Linked DNA regions of Posidoniimonas corsicana. The protein of the gene in region 1 binds, or shares a complex with, the protein of each later gene. Links are inferred from orthologs where the notes say so. Each region holds a gene or a part of one and is shown in the gene's direction. Other genes may lie near its edges.

What was found. The genes of interacting proteins can lie anywhere in the genome.
Region 2: the proteins of fliM (region 1) and fliG are in contact, whole or in part, in a crystal structure (PDB 4QRM), measured with the Thermotoga maritima proteins. The link is inferred for Posidoniimonas corsicana from one-to-one orthologs. Residues at the interface, in WP_004081085.1 of Thermotoga maritima: Tyr124, Leu127, Asp128, Ile130, Met131, Gly132, Gly133, Pro134, Glu136, Pro139, Arg141, Thr144, Glu145, Ile146, Glu147, Ser149, Ile150, Lys153; in WP_004082903.1 of Thermotoga maritima: Phe122, Ser125, Glu126, His127, Pro128, Gln129, Thr130, Val133, Glu157, Arg161, Leu164, Leu165, Arg167, Ser169, Glu171, Val172, Glu175, Ile176, Asn179, Lys182.

The regions. Positions count from the first base shown.
Region 1 is NZ_SIHJ01000001.1:4,037,541-4,044,940, forward strand. What follows is about bases 1-2,814. They hold fliM (flagellar motor switch protein FliM), read left to right. Parts: upstream 1-774; coding sequence 775-1,854; downstream 1,855-2,814. Other genes in these bases: KOR34_RS15540 (glutamate-5-semialdehyde dehydrogenase), read left to right, coding at 1-715; KOR34_RS15550 (carbon starvation CstA family protein), read right to left, coding at 1,851-2,814. Outside these bases: more of KOR34_RS15550, read right to left, coding at 2,815-3,713; KOR34_RS15555 (DUF1015 domain-containing protein), read left to right, coding at 3,912-5,279; KOR34_RS15560 (hypothetical protein), read right to left, coding at 5,489-6,298; KOR34_RS15565 (hypothetical protein), read right to left, coding at 6,344-7,132; KOR34_RS15570 (hypothetical protein), read right to left, coding at 7,232-7,400. UniProt on the Bacillus subtilis protein: One of the proteins that forms a switch complex that is proposed to be located at the base of the basal body.
Region 2 is NZ_SIHJ01000001.1:3,880,102-3,887,493, forward strand. What follows is about bases 2,036-4,841. They hold fliG (flagellar motor switch protein FliG), read left to right. Parts: upstream 2,036-2,846; coding sequence 2,847-3,836; downstream 3,837-4,841. Other genes in these bases: KOR34_RS14940 (chemotaxis protein CheX), read left to right, coding at 2,123-2,593; KOR34_RS14950 (hypothetical protein), read left to right, coding at 3,981-4,841. Outside these bases: KOR34_RS14925 (alpha/beta fold hydrolase), read left to right, coding at 1-532; KOR34_RS14930 (triphosphoribosyl-dephospho-CoA synthase), read left to right, coding at 529-1,413; KOR34_RS14935 (6-pyruvoyl trahydropterin synthase family protein), read left to right, coding at 1,431-1,922; more of KOR34_RS14950, read left to right, coding at 4,842-4,859; KOR34_RS14955 (Gfo/Idh/MocA family protein), read left to right, coding at 4,960-6,108; KOR34_RS14960 (PQQ-dependent sugar dehydrogenase), read left to right, coding at 6,342-7,392. UniProt on the Bacillus subtilis protein: One of the proteins that forms a switch complex that is proposed to be located at the base of the basal body.

The DNA.
Region 1 (7,400 bases):
CTCGACCACCGACCGCGCGGCGGTGGGGCACTTCCTCAAGCAGTCCGAGCTGATCGACGTGGCCATCCCGCGCGGCGGCGAGGGGCTGATCCGCCGCGTCGTGGCCGAGGCGACCATGCCGGTCATCAAGCACTTCGACGGCAACTGCCACGTGTACGTCGACGCGGCCGCCGACCTGGACGCGGCCGAGGCGATCGTGGTGAACAGCAAGTGCCACCGGCTGGGCGTGTGCAACGCCGCCGAGTCGCTGGTGGTCCACGCCGACATCGCCGCCGAGGCGGTCCCCCGCCTGGTGGTGGCGCTCAACCAGCAGGAGATCGAGGTCCGCGGCTGCCCCAAGGTGTGCGAGCTCGCCCCCTCGGCCGTGCCCGCGACCGACGAGGACTTCGGCGCCGAGTTTCTGGGCCCCACCATCTCGGCCGTGGTGGTCGGCTCGCTGGACGAGGCGATCGAGCACATCAACAAGTACAGCTCCGGCCACACCGAAGCGATTGTCACGACCGACCTGGCGGCGTCCGAGGAGTTCGCCGAGCGGATCGACAGCGCGGCGGTGGTGATCAACGCCAGCACCCGGTTCAACGACGGCGGCGAGTTCGGACTGGGCGCCGAGATCGGCATCAGCACCGACAAGTTTCACGCCCGCGGCCCCTGCGGCGTGGACGAGCTGACCAGCTACAAGTACATCGTGCACGGCCAGGGGCAGACAAGGAAGTAACGCGTCGGCCGCGGCCGGCGTGACGGACAGGACGAACTCGTTCTCGCAAGGACGCGACAATGGGCGACGTGCTCAGCCAAGCGGAAGTTGAAAACCTGCTCAACTCGCTGGACGGCGACCCCGCCGCGCCCGCGCCGACGCTCACCGCGCCCAAGGCCGCGCCGTCGTTCGCCGGCATGCCGGCGTCGCCCCAGCGCGCCCGCGAGAAGGTCACCCCCTACGACTTCAAGCGCCCGGAACGCGTCGGCAAGGACCAGATGCGGGCGCTGCAGACGATGCACGAGGGCTTCGGGCGCAACTACGGCGCCGCGCTCTCGGCGTTGCTGCGGACCATCGTCGAGGTGAAGCTCACGAGCGTCGACCAGCTGACGTACAGCGAGTTCATCTTCAGCCTGGAGAACCCGACCTGCTTCAACCTGATCAACGCCGCGCCGCTCGAGGGGCAGCTGATCCTGGACATCAACCCGTCGCTGCTGTTCCCGATCATCGACCGCCTGCTGGGCGGCGGCAGCGACTCCTCGCCCCCCGCCCGGCGCCCGCTCACCGAGATCGAGCTGCTGCTGGTGGGACGCATCACCAGCCTGTTCCTCAACGAGATGAAGCAGGCGTGGGAGAACGTGATCGAGCTGGACCTGAGCGTCGAGCGCGTAGAGAGCAACCCGCAGCTGGTGCAGATCGTCCCGCCGAACGAGGTGGTGGTGCTGATCAGCTTCGAGCTAACGCTCGGCGAGATCCGCGGCATGGTCAACCTGTGCATCCCGTTCAACTCGATCGAGCGGATCGGTCAGGAGCTCAGCGCCAACAGCTGGGTGACCTACTCCAGCAAGCCCGCCACGCCCGAGGCGATCAACAACCTGGGGCTGCAGGTGCAGTCGGCCGCGGTGGAGGTGGTCGTCGAGCTGGCGGACACCAACATCAGCACGGCCGACTTTATCGGGCTGCGGGTGGGGGACATCATCGCCACCGAGAAGGACGTGCGCGAGCCGCTCAGCGTGCTGGTCGAGGGCCGCCGGAAGTTCGAGGCCACGGCCGGCGCGTTCAAGGGACGCAAGGCGATCCAGGTCGTCGGCGCCGCGGCCGACCCCCGACGCGACGCCCAGCAGCACGCCAGCAAGCCGCCCGAGGAGGGCGCGGCCTAACCGCCCGCAACGCGGGGGGCGTCCGCCGCGGCGTCCTCCAGCACGCCCCGCGCGCGGGGCAGCACCAGCAGCGCCTCGACCACCATCCACGCCTGCAGCAAGAGGATCACCACGCCGAAGCCGAGCAGCAGCCGCTTGCCGTTCGGGTAGAAGTCGGTGGTGATGTTCTCCACCATCGCCAGGCCCGGGACCACGAGCATCAGCATCATCGGCGCGGCCGCGAACCACACCGGCAGGCCCCGCCGCAGCAGGTAGAACACAATCACCAGCAGCGCCAGGCCCGCGAGCAGCTGGTTGGTGGCGCCGAACAACGGCCACAGGATCAGCCCCCCAGAGCCCGGTCCGGCGCCGCCGTCGGTCAGCGCGACCGCGCCGCCGGTCACCACCGCAACGCCGGTCGCGACGTACTTGTTGGTCAGCGGCGCCACGTACAGCGTCTGCCCCAACTCCTGGATCACGTATCGCTGCAGCCGTGTGGCGGTGTCCAGCGTGGTGGCGGCGAAGCAGGCCACCAGCACGGCGATGATCGCCACGCTCATCCGCTTGGGGACTCCCAGTGTGCTGACGAAATTGGCGCCGCCTTCCACGAACCCGCCCACCATCTGCCGCAGCTTGTGGTTGCCCCAGCCCCCCTTTGTGAGCGCCTTCCCGTTCTGAACGACCGGCTCACCCTGCTCGTCGAGCACCGGCGTGATCCGCGCATCGTAGCTGTGACGCCAGGCCGCGGCGCCGGTGAGGGTTTCCCCCTCGGGCGTCGTGACGCCCATACCGAGCCCGGCGCAGCAGGCCAGGATCACCACCACGGCCAGCGCCCCCTCCAGCAGCATGCCGCCGTAGCCTACCATCCGCGCGTCGGGCTCGGTGTCGATCTGCTTGCTGGTGGTCCCACTCGCGACCAGGCAGTGGAAGCCGCTGCACGCCCCGCACGCGATGGTGATGAACAAGAAAGGGAAGATGGGCGGCGCGTCGTCGGGGATCTCGGTGGCGACCATCGGCGCGGCCGACAGGCTCGCCTTGCCGGTCAGGCCCGCGGCCGCCAACCCGCCGACCAGCAGCACCAACGCCACCATGAGCTGGTGGCTGTTGATATAGTCCCGCGGCTGCAGCAGCAGCCACACCGGGAGCACACTCGCCAGGAAGCAGTAGGCCAGCAGCAACGCCGTCCAGATGATCACTGGCTTGCCGTAGGCTCCCAGGGCCTCAACGGCCGGCAGCTTGAAGCTGAGCCCCAGCTCGGGCGCGTAGGCGCCAATCGCCACCGTGCCGTAAAGGATCGCCAGCGCGGCGATCGACGGCCACAGCAGCCCCACGCCCCGCCGGTACACCAACAGGCCAACCACCACCGCCAGCGGCATCGCGGTCCAGACGCTCAGCACCGACTCGGGGTAGTAGTCGAAGATCAGCGCGATCACCAGCCCGAAGATCGCCAGCACGACCATCAGCGCGAAGAACAACACTAAGAGGAACAGCAGCTTCGCACGCGGCGAGATCAGCCGGCCGGCGACCTCGCCAATCGTCTGGCCCCGGTTGCGGAGGCTCAGCACCAGCGAGCCAAAGTCGTGCACGGCGCCGACGAAGATCGACCCCAGCACCACCCACAGCAGCGCCGGCAGCCAGCCCCAGAACACGGCGATCGCCGGCCCCACGATCGGCCCGGTCCCCGCGATGCTGGTGAAGTGGTGGCCGAAGATCACGCCCCGGCGGGTAGGGACAAAATCGACGTCGTCCCGCAGCGCATGGCTGGGCGCCACCGCCTTGGCGTCCAGGCGGAACACCCTCTGCCCGATCCAGCGGCCGTAGGTGTGATAGGCGGCAATAAACGCGAAGAAGGACGCAGCAGCGACAGCCAGCGTGAACATGCGGAAGGGCGCTCTCGGGCCGAGGAGAAGGGACTCCCCTCAGTGTAGTGCGGGCGCCCCGCCCGGCGCCACGTGGCGCCGGGCCTCGGCGGCCCGGCGCCCACCCGGCGGCCGGGTTCCAGCGGCTGGGGGCGTGCATTAAACTGCCCTGCTTGCTCGGTACCCCCTCACGCGTTCCCTCCTTCCCGCCCCGACACCATGCCCCAGATCGAAGCCTTCCGCGGCGTCCGCTATGACCTTGGCCACGTAGGCGGCCTATCGAACGTGGTCGCCCCGCCGTACGACGTCATCGGCCCCGAGCTGCAGCAGGAGCTGTACGACAAGCACCCCAACAACTGCGTGCGGCTGATCCTGAACAAGGACGAGGACACCGACGACGACGCCAACAACCGCTACACGCGGGCGGCCAAGCTGCTGAAGGACTGGCAGCGGGACCAGGTGCTGTTCACTGAGGGCGACCCGGCCGTGTACGTCTACCACCAGACGTACGAGGAGGGGGGCATCGAGTACACCCGCCGGGGCTTCATGTGCCGTGTGCGGCTGGAGCGGTTCGGCGAGGGGGACATCCACCCCCACGAGGAGACCCACGGCGGCGCCAAGGCCGACCGGCTCAAGCTGTGGAAGGCCTGCAAGACCAACATGAGCCAGATCTTCGGCCTGTTCCCCGATGAGGAGAACGCGGCCCAGCAGATCCTGGAGGGCGCGATCGCCACGGCCACCCCGCTCGAGGCGACCGACCACCTGGGCGTGGTCAACCGGATCTGGCCGGTCACGGACGTGGCGGTCATCTCCCAACTGCAGGGTGTGATGGGCGGCAAGCCGACCTACATCGCCGACGGCCACCACCGCTACGAGACCGCCTGCAACTACCGCGACGAGGTCGCCCAGGCCTACGCCGCGGAGAACGGCGGCGCGGCCCTGCCGGACGACCACCCGGCCAACTACGTGCTGATGATGTGCGTGTCGATGAGCGACCCCGGCATGCTCGTGCTGCCGACCCACCGCCTGTTCCGCAACATGCCCGAGATGGACTCCGTGGAGCTCGTCGAGAAGCTGGGCGACTCGTTCGACCACGAATTCGGCGGCAGCGGCCCCGAGGAGGCGGCGGCCGTCTGGGGCATGATCGACGCCGAGCAGGAGCAGGGCACGCTGGCCCTCTACACCGCCAAGGACCAGCAGTGGACCATGGTCCGCGTGACCGAGAAGGGCCGTGAGCGGATGGCCCAGATCGCGTCGGAGCATAGCGCCGACTGGCAGGGGCTGGGCGTCAGCCTGCTGCACCGGCTGATCGTCGAGAACCTGCTGGACGCCCCCAGCTCGGCCGCGCCCAAGTACGTCCGCTCCATCGAGGAGGTCATCGACGGCCTCTCCAAGGGCGACGACACCGGCCGCGACCTGACCGGCCAGGTCGGCACCGGCGGGGCCTTCAACCTGGCGGCCATCGTCATGCCTGCCACCCTGGAGCACATCCGCCTGATCAGCAACCACGGCGAACGGATGCCCGCCAAGAGCACCTACTTCTACCCCAAGGTGCTCAGCGGCCTGGTGTTCAACCCGCTGGAATAGCCGGGCGCCCCGCCGGGCGACTGTTTCACGTGAAACGCTCACGCAGGAAACTCCGTGCGCGCGTGCTGGGTGTTTCACGTGAAACAGGCAAGCGGTAGTCGGGCCACGCTGCGCTGGCACCTCGCCGCTTGAGTCTAGCCTTCCGGCTGCCAGCCCCCAGCCTCCCCTGCGGAAGCAGCACGCCTAAGTGTCGCCCCAAGGGCGGTGGCTCAGTCGAACGGCGAGGCCGGTTCCTCCTCCACGCTGCGCTCGGCCCTCGCCGCCGGCATCGGGAACCGCCGCTCCAGCAGCCTGTGCGAAGCCCACACGCTCAGCGGGAGCAGCAGCACCTCCGCCAACAGCCCGCCTAGCAACAGCCGTGCCGCGGGCACGTCGAGCAGCCCGCTGAGCCGCAGCAGCCCCATCACGAAGCTGGCCACCGCCGTGACGCCGAACATGGCCGCCAGGCTGATCTGCAGGTTCATCGACCGCCGCGAGGCGATGATCTGCGAGTCGGCGGACCAGAACGCGCCCCGGACGTAGCTCTTCAGCTCGCGGGTCGCGACGTACGTGGCCGCCGGCTGGATGATCATCACCGCGGCCACCGGCCCCCAGAAGAAGTCTGCCGGCTCAGCCACGACCCCGCCGCAGATCGGCAGCACGCCGGTCACCGCGGCGCCGCCGGCGATGAACCCGGCCAGCCAGTCCTGCCGCACCGGCGTGCCGGACAGCGCGAACACCGCCGCCACGGCGGCCAGCACCAGCGCGCCGACGATCAGGAACCAGAAGTAGCCCAGCCCCGCCAGGCCAACCACGGCCAGCGCCTCGCCCCACGCGGTCTGCGGGTCGAGCCAGCCCAGCGGCGTCCGCCCGAACCGCCCGCCCCACAGCCGGGCCGCCACGGCGACCGGCACGTACGCGGCGCCCGCGAACGCGATCGCCGAGTGGATCTCCCGCCAGTTCACGTCCTGCAGCCGGCGCGGCCGCCGCTCCAGCAGCGCAAGGCGTCGAATCGAGGGACGGGGCTGCTCGTAGCTCATCTGACGGTTGCTGGTTTCACGTGAAACAGGCAAGCGGCGCGGGCGTCACTCGGCCGGCGCTGCGGCGGCGTCCCGACGCGCGGCCGCCATCCGGTCTAGCGTATCGTGAAAGTGCTTGGCCCGCACGTTGTGCCGCCACCGGGCGATCCCTCGCGCCGGGTACTGGCTGATTGCCTGCCACACCACCCACACGCCCATCAGCGCGAGCAGGCCGCCGCTCAGCAGCCCGACTGCCCGCAATAGCCCCAGCGGCACGCTCACCACCGCCGTCAGCACGAGCAGCTGCCCGACCGAGAACGACAACCCCGTCCCCGCCGACGCCCGGCGTTGCAACCTACGGTCGGCATCGCGCTGGTTAGAAATCCCCGCGTAGGCGCCCGCCACCTGCAGACAGAAGGTAGCCAGCAGCAGCCCGCCACAGAGGGCCCAAGCAATCGTAGCGGGGTCGCTGTCGCGAAACACGATCCACTCAGTTGGCAGGTTGAGCACGAGCGCGACCAACGCCCCGGCGAAGCAGCCGAGGATCTCCCAGTTGATCCGCCACCGCGAGAACCGGACGACGCTCCACAGGCAGAACAGGACCACCAGAGAGACTAGGCCCACGCCCACCGCCGCCAGGATGGCGCCAAACGCCAGCGCGGCGGTCTGCATCAACACCTGCTCGATCAACCACTGCCACTCAGAACCGTTCCATGCGTGCAAGGTCGTCCGCCAAACGACTGCCGACCCGCCCGCTAGGATTGTGTAGACGCCACCGCCCAGCGCGAGGTAGCAGGCTAGGTAGGTCCACGGCCCCTGCCGCGTGTCCGCGTAGAACGCCAGCCGCGCCGGCATGCCGGGTGGTCCTGGCTCACCTTCATCCTCTAAGGCAGGCGGGGCCTGCGGGAGCGGAATCGGGCGGATGAATCGTTTGGCAAGCCTGCCCATGGCGGTCTAGGATCCTCCCGCCACCGGCGGTTCAGGGGCCCCGCTGGTGGGCGTTGCCGGCATTGTGAGCAGCCCACGGCCCGGCCGGTTTCTCCGCAGCCGCCGCGCGAGCGCGATGGCCAAACGCCGCGAGACAACGTGCCACACCAGCCAGCAACCGACGAGGAAGAACGTC
Region 2 (7,392 bases), 160 kb from region 1 along the record:
GCGGTTCGACCGGATTGTGCTGTACAACACCGGCGCCTTCCCGCCGGACCGCATCCCGCTGCGGATCGATGTCTGCCGCACGCCGCTGTTGGGTCGGCTGGGGCTGCAGGGCCTCAACGCGTTCTCGCGGGCGGCGTTGCGGATGACGCTCTCCCGCAGCCGGAACCTGCCGCCCGGCGTCGGCGCCGCGTACCTCGCGCCGCACGACACCTGGGCCCGCCGCCGCGCGGTGTACGACTTCGTCAAAGACATCCCGAAGGACGCCTCTCACCCCACTTGGTCGACCCTAACCAGCATTGAGCAGGGGCTGCCAGCGCTCGCTCAGATGCCGATCTGTCTGATCTGGGGCATGCAGGACTGGTGCTTCGTGCCGTGGTGCCTCGATCGCTTCCTCAAGTCCTGGCCGCAGGCCGAGGCGCACCGGCTGGAGGACGTGGGCCACTGGGTGGTGGAGGACGCACCGCACGAAGCCGGGCAGATTCTCACCCGCTTCCTGGCCGCGCACCCGGCCGCCAGGGCGGAGACCACGTGAGCGACTCGGGTCATCGCCGGCCGCTGGGCGCCGCAGGCTACGTCACGCTGGCGTGCCTGTGGGAGGCGACCGCCGCAAAGCCGGGCAACGTCTACCGCGGCGCCGATTTCGGCGACATGACCTATGCCGACTTTGTCACCAGCGCGGCAGCGATCGGACCGGTATTTGAGTGCGCAACAGACCAAAGCGTAGGACGGTTGGCCCTTGAGGCCGTGCAGGCGATGCGGTCGGCGGCCGGTATCAACACGCACCTGGGGACCATCCTGCTGCTGGCGCCGCTGGCCAAAGCGGCGTCGTGTCCGGGCGAGCTGTTCGAGAACGCCAGCGTCGTCGTCGCGGCCACCAGCGTCGAGGACGCGCAGCTTGCGTTTGAATCGATCCGGCTCGCGGCGCCCTCCGGTCTGGGCGAAACGTCCGAGGCCGACGTCAGCCAGCAGCCAAAGGTGACGCTTCATCACGCAATGTCCCTGGCCGCCGAGCGGGACCTGGTAGCCCGGCAGTACGACAACGGGTTCCAAGAGGTGCGAGCCATCGCCGCTCACATCGAACGGCTGGCGGCTTCCGGCCGCCCAATGGCCAACGCCATTGTCGACGCGCACGTCCACCAGATGGCCGCTTGCCCGGACAGCCTGATCGAACGGAAGTGCGGCTCCAAAGTTGCGCAGGAGTCTGCCGCCCGTGCGGCGCGGGTGCTCGCGGCGCGCGACGCAGGGTCCGAATCCTACGGCCAGGCATTGGCGGACCTGGACTTCTGGCTCCGCGCGGACGGCCACCGGCGCAACCCGGGGACCACGGCCGACCTGATTGGCGCGGCGTTGTTCTGCCTGCTGACCCAGGATCGGTTATGCTGGCCCATCCGGTTCTACGGCGACCCTACTTAGCCCCGCCCCCCATCGATATGCCCGAACAATTCCAGGTTCAGGTCGCCAAGGAGCACTTTGTGTTCTCCGCGGCGCACTTCATCACGTTCGGCGACAACATCTGCGAGCGGCTGCACGGCCACAACTACGCGGTGTCTGCCGAACTGCGTGGCCCGCTCGGCGATCACCAGTATGTGGTCGACTTCATCCTGGTGCGCGACACGCTGGCGGCCCTGACGCAGGAGCTGGACCACCACGTGCTGCTCCCCACACGGCACCCGACAATCCAGGTCGAATCAGACGGTCGGGAGGTGACCGCCACGTTCGAGGAACGCCGCTGGGTGTTCCCCGCGGGCGATTGCGTGCTGCTGGATGTGGAGAACACGACCGCCGAGCTGCTGGCGCGGGGCCTAGGCCAACGCCTGCTCGAGGAGTTGCAGCGACGCGGCGCCGGCGCGATTGAGTCCTGCGTGATCGCGGTCGACGAATGCAACGGGCAGCAGGGCGTGTGGCGGTGGACAAAGGATTAGCCGCATTCATCGCCGGCCAACCTGCTCATCGAGTGCATCTGCTACAACCCCACCCGGTTGATCCTCGGACGCCCGTAATCCGGCGGGTGAGGATTGCCGCGTCGGGCGGCCAACCTAGGGTTGCGGTACACGAAACCGTCAACATGGGGCCTTGGCGACCAGCCGGCCTCCGGGCCCCTACCTGAGTCAGCAGACGCACCATGCAAGCCGAACACATCAACCCGTTCCTGAAAGCCGTCTCGAACACGTTCAGCACCATGCTGAACGCCGACGCCCACCGCGGCGACCTGGGACTGGGCGATCCGAAGACGCGGAAGTACCCGATTAGCGGCATCATCGGCCTGTCGGGCAACGCCGTTGGGACCGTGGTGATCAACCTCTCCGAGGAGGTGGCGATGAAGGCCGCCTCGGTGCTGCTGATGGACGATATCAAGGAAGTCAACGACGACGTGATCGACGCCGTTGGCGAACTGGCCAACATGATCGCGGGCCAGGCCAAGGTCGAGCTCGAGCAGTACGAGCTCTCGGTGAGCCTGCCGAACGTGGTCACCGGCGTCGGCCACGAGGTGCGTTTCCCGTCGTCGTCCCCGCCGGTAAGCGTCAGCTTCGAGACCGACTTTGGGCCGCTGCTGCTCGAGGTGGGCTTCGAGCCTTCCAAGGCGATCGCCTAAACGGCGTCTGCCGAATCGGACCAGCTACTAACAAGCCGCGGGGCGATCGACGATCGCCCCGCGGCTTGTCCGCTTTGTGCGATTGAAGGCGGTGCGGCGCCAGCAAGCGTCGCTAGCACCGCCGCCCCTCAAAGTCGGCCCAATCGCTACTTCCTCTCAAAGCGGGTCCCCTCTCGCGCCGATACCTAGAAGCGCGGCGCGGGCTCTGCGCGCCGCGTGATGCTTGTCATTGCCGTACGCGAAGGGCTTCGCCGTGTCTGACATCCACAACGCCGCGGTGCTGCTGATGAGCCTCCCCGAAGACGAGGCCGCCGACCTGCTGAGCCGTCTGGAGCCGCAGATGGTGGAGCAGGTCTCGATCGAAATCGCCCGCACCAAGCGGATCCCCGCCGACGAGCAGCTGGCGGTGATCCGGTCGTTCGCCGACGCGAACCCCAACACGGGCAGCGGCGCCGGCGGGCTCGACCTGGCGCGCAACCTGGTCCGCAAGGCGCTCGGCTCCGACGCGAGCGAAACGCTAGACAACATCCGCCAGTCGATCGAGGCCCTGCCCTTCGGCTTCCTTCGGAACGTCGACAGCCAGAACATCCTGACGTACGTGGTCGACGAGCACCCGCAGACCATCGCGCTGATCTTGTCGCACTTGCCGGCAACCTTCGGCGCCGAGATCCTGGCGGGGCTGCCTCAGGAGAAGCAGCTGGCGGTGGTGCGTCGCGTGGCCGGCATGGGCCAGACCAACCCGGAGATCATCCGGGAGGTCGAGCGCGGTCTGGAGCGTCGGATGAGCAGCGTGATGAGCCAGAGCTTTGAGCGGGCGGGCGGGGTCGAGTCGGTGGCGGCGATGCTGAACGTGTCCGACCGTTCGACCGAACGGACGCTGCTCGAGAACCTGGCGACTGACGACCCGCAGCTGGTCGAAGAAATCCGCCGGCTGATGTTTGTCTTTGACGATATTGCCAAATTCAGCGATCGCGACATTCAGAAGGTCCTCAAGTCGGTCGAGGCCTCGCAGTGGGCCCTGGCGCTCAAGGGCGCCAGCGCGGAGCTCAAGGACAAGGTGCTGGGAAACATGTCGCAGCGGGCGGCCGACATGCTGCGGGAGGAGATGGAGTACCTGGGCGCCGTGAAGCTCTCGGCGGTCGAGGCCCAGCAGCAGGAGATCGTCGACCTGGTCCGCACCATGGAGGACTCGGGCGAGATCGAGATCAACTCCAGCGAAGAAGAAGAAATGATGGTGCAGTAGGCCCCCAGCCGGGGGCCGGTGTAGACCGACGCGGCGGACACGCGTTTTGTGAGCTAGGCTTGTGCGGGCGCCTTGTGGCGGCGCCGATCAGGCCGCCGCTCGTCCGCCCGCCTCTTCTCGGCTCTACAGAAGGTCTACGCCCCTATGCTGACGCCAGTCCGCGCCTGTGTGTTGCTCGCTATCGTTTGGTTGCTGCCGGTCTCGGAGATCGCCGAAGCCCGCGGCCCCAGAGGGGGCGCCGGCGCCCGCCCCGCCGCCGGCTTCTCGCGTGGCGGCGGCCCGGCCCCACCCGGCGTCAGGTCCAACGCCGCGGCGCCCACCCCCCGCAGCGCCCGACCAGCGGCGGCGGGCGGCCATGCCGCGCAGCCGAGCGGGCGCTCGCCTGCCGAGCTGCAACAGTTTCTCTCGTCCCGCCAGCCGACGGACCGCAACCGCCCGGTCGCGAATGGCGTCCAATCGGCGGCGCACCACCACCACACGGGCCCGCAACCGTTCACGCCCGCGTGGTACGCCGATCACCCTCACGCGTGGCATCATACCCACCCCCACGCCGACGCGGCGGTGATTGCGTCGGCCGCGGCGGTGACCGGTTGGCTCGCCTACGGGGCGTACCCAGCAACGTCGACCACCAATACGACGGTGGTTTACGAGTCAGCGCCGGCCCCTAACCAGCCTGCCCCCGCCGACAGCGATGCGGCCTCGCCCGCCCCCGAGTGGTTGAGCCTGGGGGTGTACCACCTGAGCCCGTCTGCGGCCGCCGCGCCGACACAGATGGTGCAGCTGTCGGCCGCGCGAGACGGCGAGCTGCGCGGGGTCTACTTCGACCACCTCACAGGCACCACTCAGAACCTCGTTGGGCGGATCGACAATAAGACCCAGCGGGCTTCGTGGTCGATGGAGGGCAACCCCTCGGTCCGGTTCGTGACGACCCTTGCCGACCTCACGCAGCCGAGCGGCGCGGTGACGGTCACGCTGCCCACCGGTAACCAGACGTGGGCGCTCTCTCGCGCCAGCGGGCTGTAGTACGCGTCACCGCCGCTGTCGAAGAACCTGCTGGCGTTTGCAACCGATCGGCCGCTACAATGCGGGGATTGCACCATCCCCGGAGGACAGCGGCTGAGCTATGGAAACGATCAAGGCAGGCGTCATTGGCACTGGATTCATCGGCCCCGCGCACATCGAGGCGCTGCGGAGGCTCGGGTTTGTTGAGGTGATCGCGGTCGCCGAGCGGGGCGACGACCTCGCCAACGCCAAGGCCAAGGAGCTCAGCATCCCGAAGGGGTACGGCGACTACCACGACCTGCTGGCCGACCCCGATGTGCAGGTTGTGCACAACTGCACGCCCAACCACCTCCACTTCCAGGTGAACAAGGAGATCATGGCGGCGGGCAAGCACGTCGTCAGCGAGAAGCCCCTGGCGATGGACTCGGCCGAGTCCCGCGAGCTGGTCAAGCTCGCCAAGGAGGCGGGCGTGGTCAACGCGATCAACTTCAACTACCGCTACAACCCGCTGGTGCAGCAGGCCCGGGCGATGTGTGCGGGCGACGACGTCGGGCGGGTGCTCGCCGTGCAGGGCAGCTACCTGCAGGACTGGCTCCTGGAAGAGACCGACTGGAACTGGCGGCTGGTGCCCGAGATGTCGGGCAAGTCGCGGGCGGTGGCGGACATCGGGTCGCACCTGTGCGACATCGTGCAGTTTGTCACGGGGCTGAAGATCGTCCGCGTCATGGCCGACCTGCAGACCATCCACCCCACGCGCAAGAAGCCGAAGAAGGAGGTCGCTACCTACAGCGGCCAAGAGCTGCGTCCCGAGGATCTGGAGGACGTGGCGATCGACACGGAGGACTACGGCTCGATCCTGGTGGAGTTCGACTCCGGCGCGCACGGGGTGATGACCGTCAACCAGTGCGCCGCCGGTCGGAAGAACCGGTTGTTCTACGAGATCGACGGCGCCAAGTGCGCATTGGCGTGGGACCAGGAACGCCCGAACGAGCTGTGGATCGGCCGCCGCGGCCAGGCGAACCAGGTGATGATGAAGGACGCCAGCCTGATGCACGCCGCCGCCCAGGAGTACGCCCACTACCCCGGCGGCCACAACGAGGCGTACCCCGACGCGCCCAAGAACCTGTTCCGCAACGTCTACGGGTTCATTGCGGGGAATCGCCCCGGCGGCGACTTCGCCACCTTCGTTGACGGCCACAACGAGATCGCCATCTGCGACGCCGTGCTGGCAAGCAACGACAAGAAGCAGTGGGTAGACGTCGATTATTAGCGCCAGCAGCGGTCCGCCGAGTACGCGGGCCGGTTGCGTGTGAACGCCATCTTAAAGCAGTCTTAACAGTCGGCCGCTATACTCGAAGCAGCTCAGGCCTGGTCCCCTGGGTGAAGTTGGTCGCCTTGTCTTAAACGACTCCGCCTGCGCCGTAGACCCGTTTCTCTGCGAGGTTCGACCGCTCGTTGGAAGATTCTACGCGCTCTGTTCAAGCACTCTTGCAGGTGGTCGAGATGGTACTGCGCTTTGGGTATCTGTCGTTGTTGTCGCTGGTGACGCTCGCTGGCGCGTCGGCACAGACGGTGTCAATTGGTGGTCACGAGTACCTGATTGAGAGGATCGGCGGCGTCGAGATCCCGGGCGCGTTCAATGACCCGGGCGACTTCACGCAGCCGACCTACGTGACCCAGGCGCCGAACGACAACAACACGCTCTACATCGTCGAGCGCACCGAGGCGTCGAACATCAACTCGGAAGTCGGTCGGATCCTGCGGTTCGATCCGCAAACCAACGCCAGCAGCACCTACCTCGACCTGCACGGCGCCGTGAACGCCGACGGCGGCATCGCGACGCTGGCGTTCCATCCCGACTTTGGGAATAACGGGCTGTTCTACGTCGCGATGAACAGCAACACGGGCGGCGGCGACCGGAACCGCCTGCTCGAGTTCCACGACTCGGGCGCCGGGGCGCCGACGCTCAGCCGCACGCTGCTCGACTACCCGCGTCTGGCCAACAACTTCCACACCATCAACTGGGTGGGCTTCCAACCGGGCGACGCGTCGCATCAGCTCTACGTCACCACCGGGGACGGCGGGACCCAAGCCGCCCAGACGCAGTTCAACCCGGCGCTGATCGAGGACCCGAACTCGCCCTACGGCAAGATCTTGCGGTTCGACCTCGAGGCCGATTTCGCGAGCTCCGCGAGCGACGCCACCCACGACGGGATTGAAGTTGTTTCGCTTGGTCACCGCAACCCGTACCGGGCGTCGTTCGACCAGCAGGGAAACCTGTTCTTCGCCGAGGTCGGGTTCAACCAGGTCGAGGAACTCAACTTCCTCTCAGCCGAGCAGATCGCGTCGCCGGAGATTGAGGACTACGGTTGGACGGCGCGGGAAGGCACCATCGCAACGCCCGTTTCCGGCGTGGGCGGGCCGAAAGGACCCAACGACATCGACCCGTTCTTCGACTACTTGCACCCGGGCGTCAACGCGGCCTCGGTTGGCTACACGGGCGAAACCTCGCTCCGCGGCCAGTCGGTCACCGGGGGCTACCTGATCAACAACC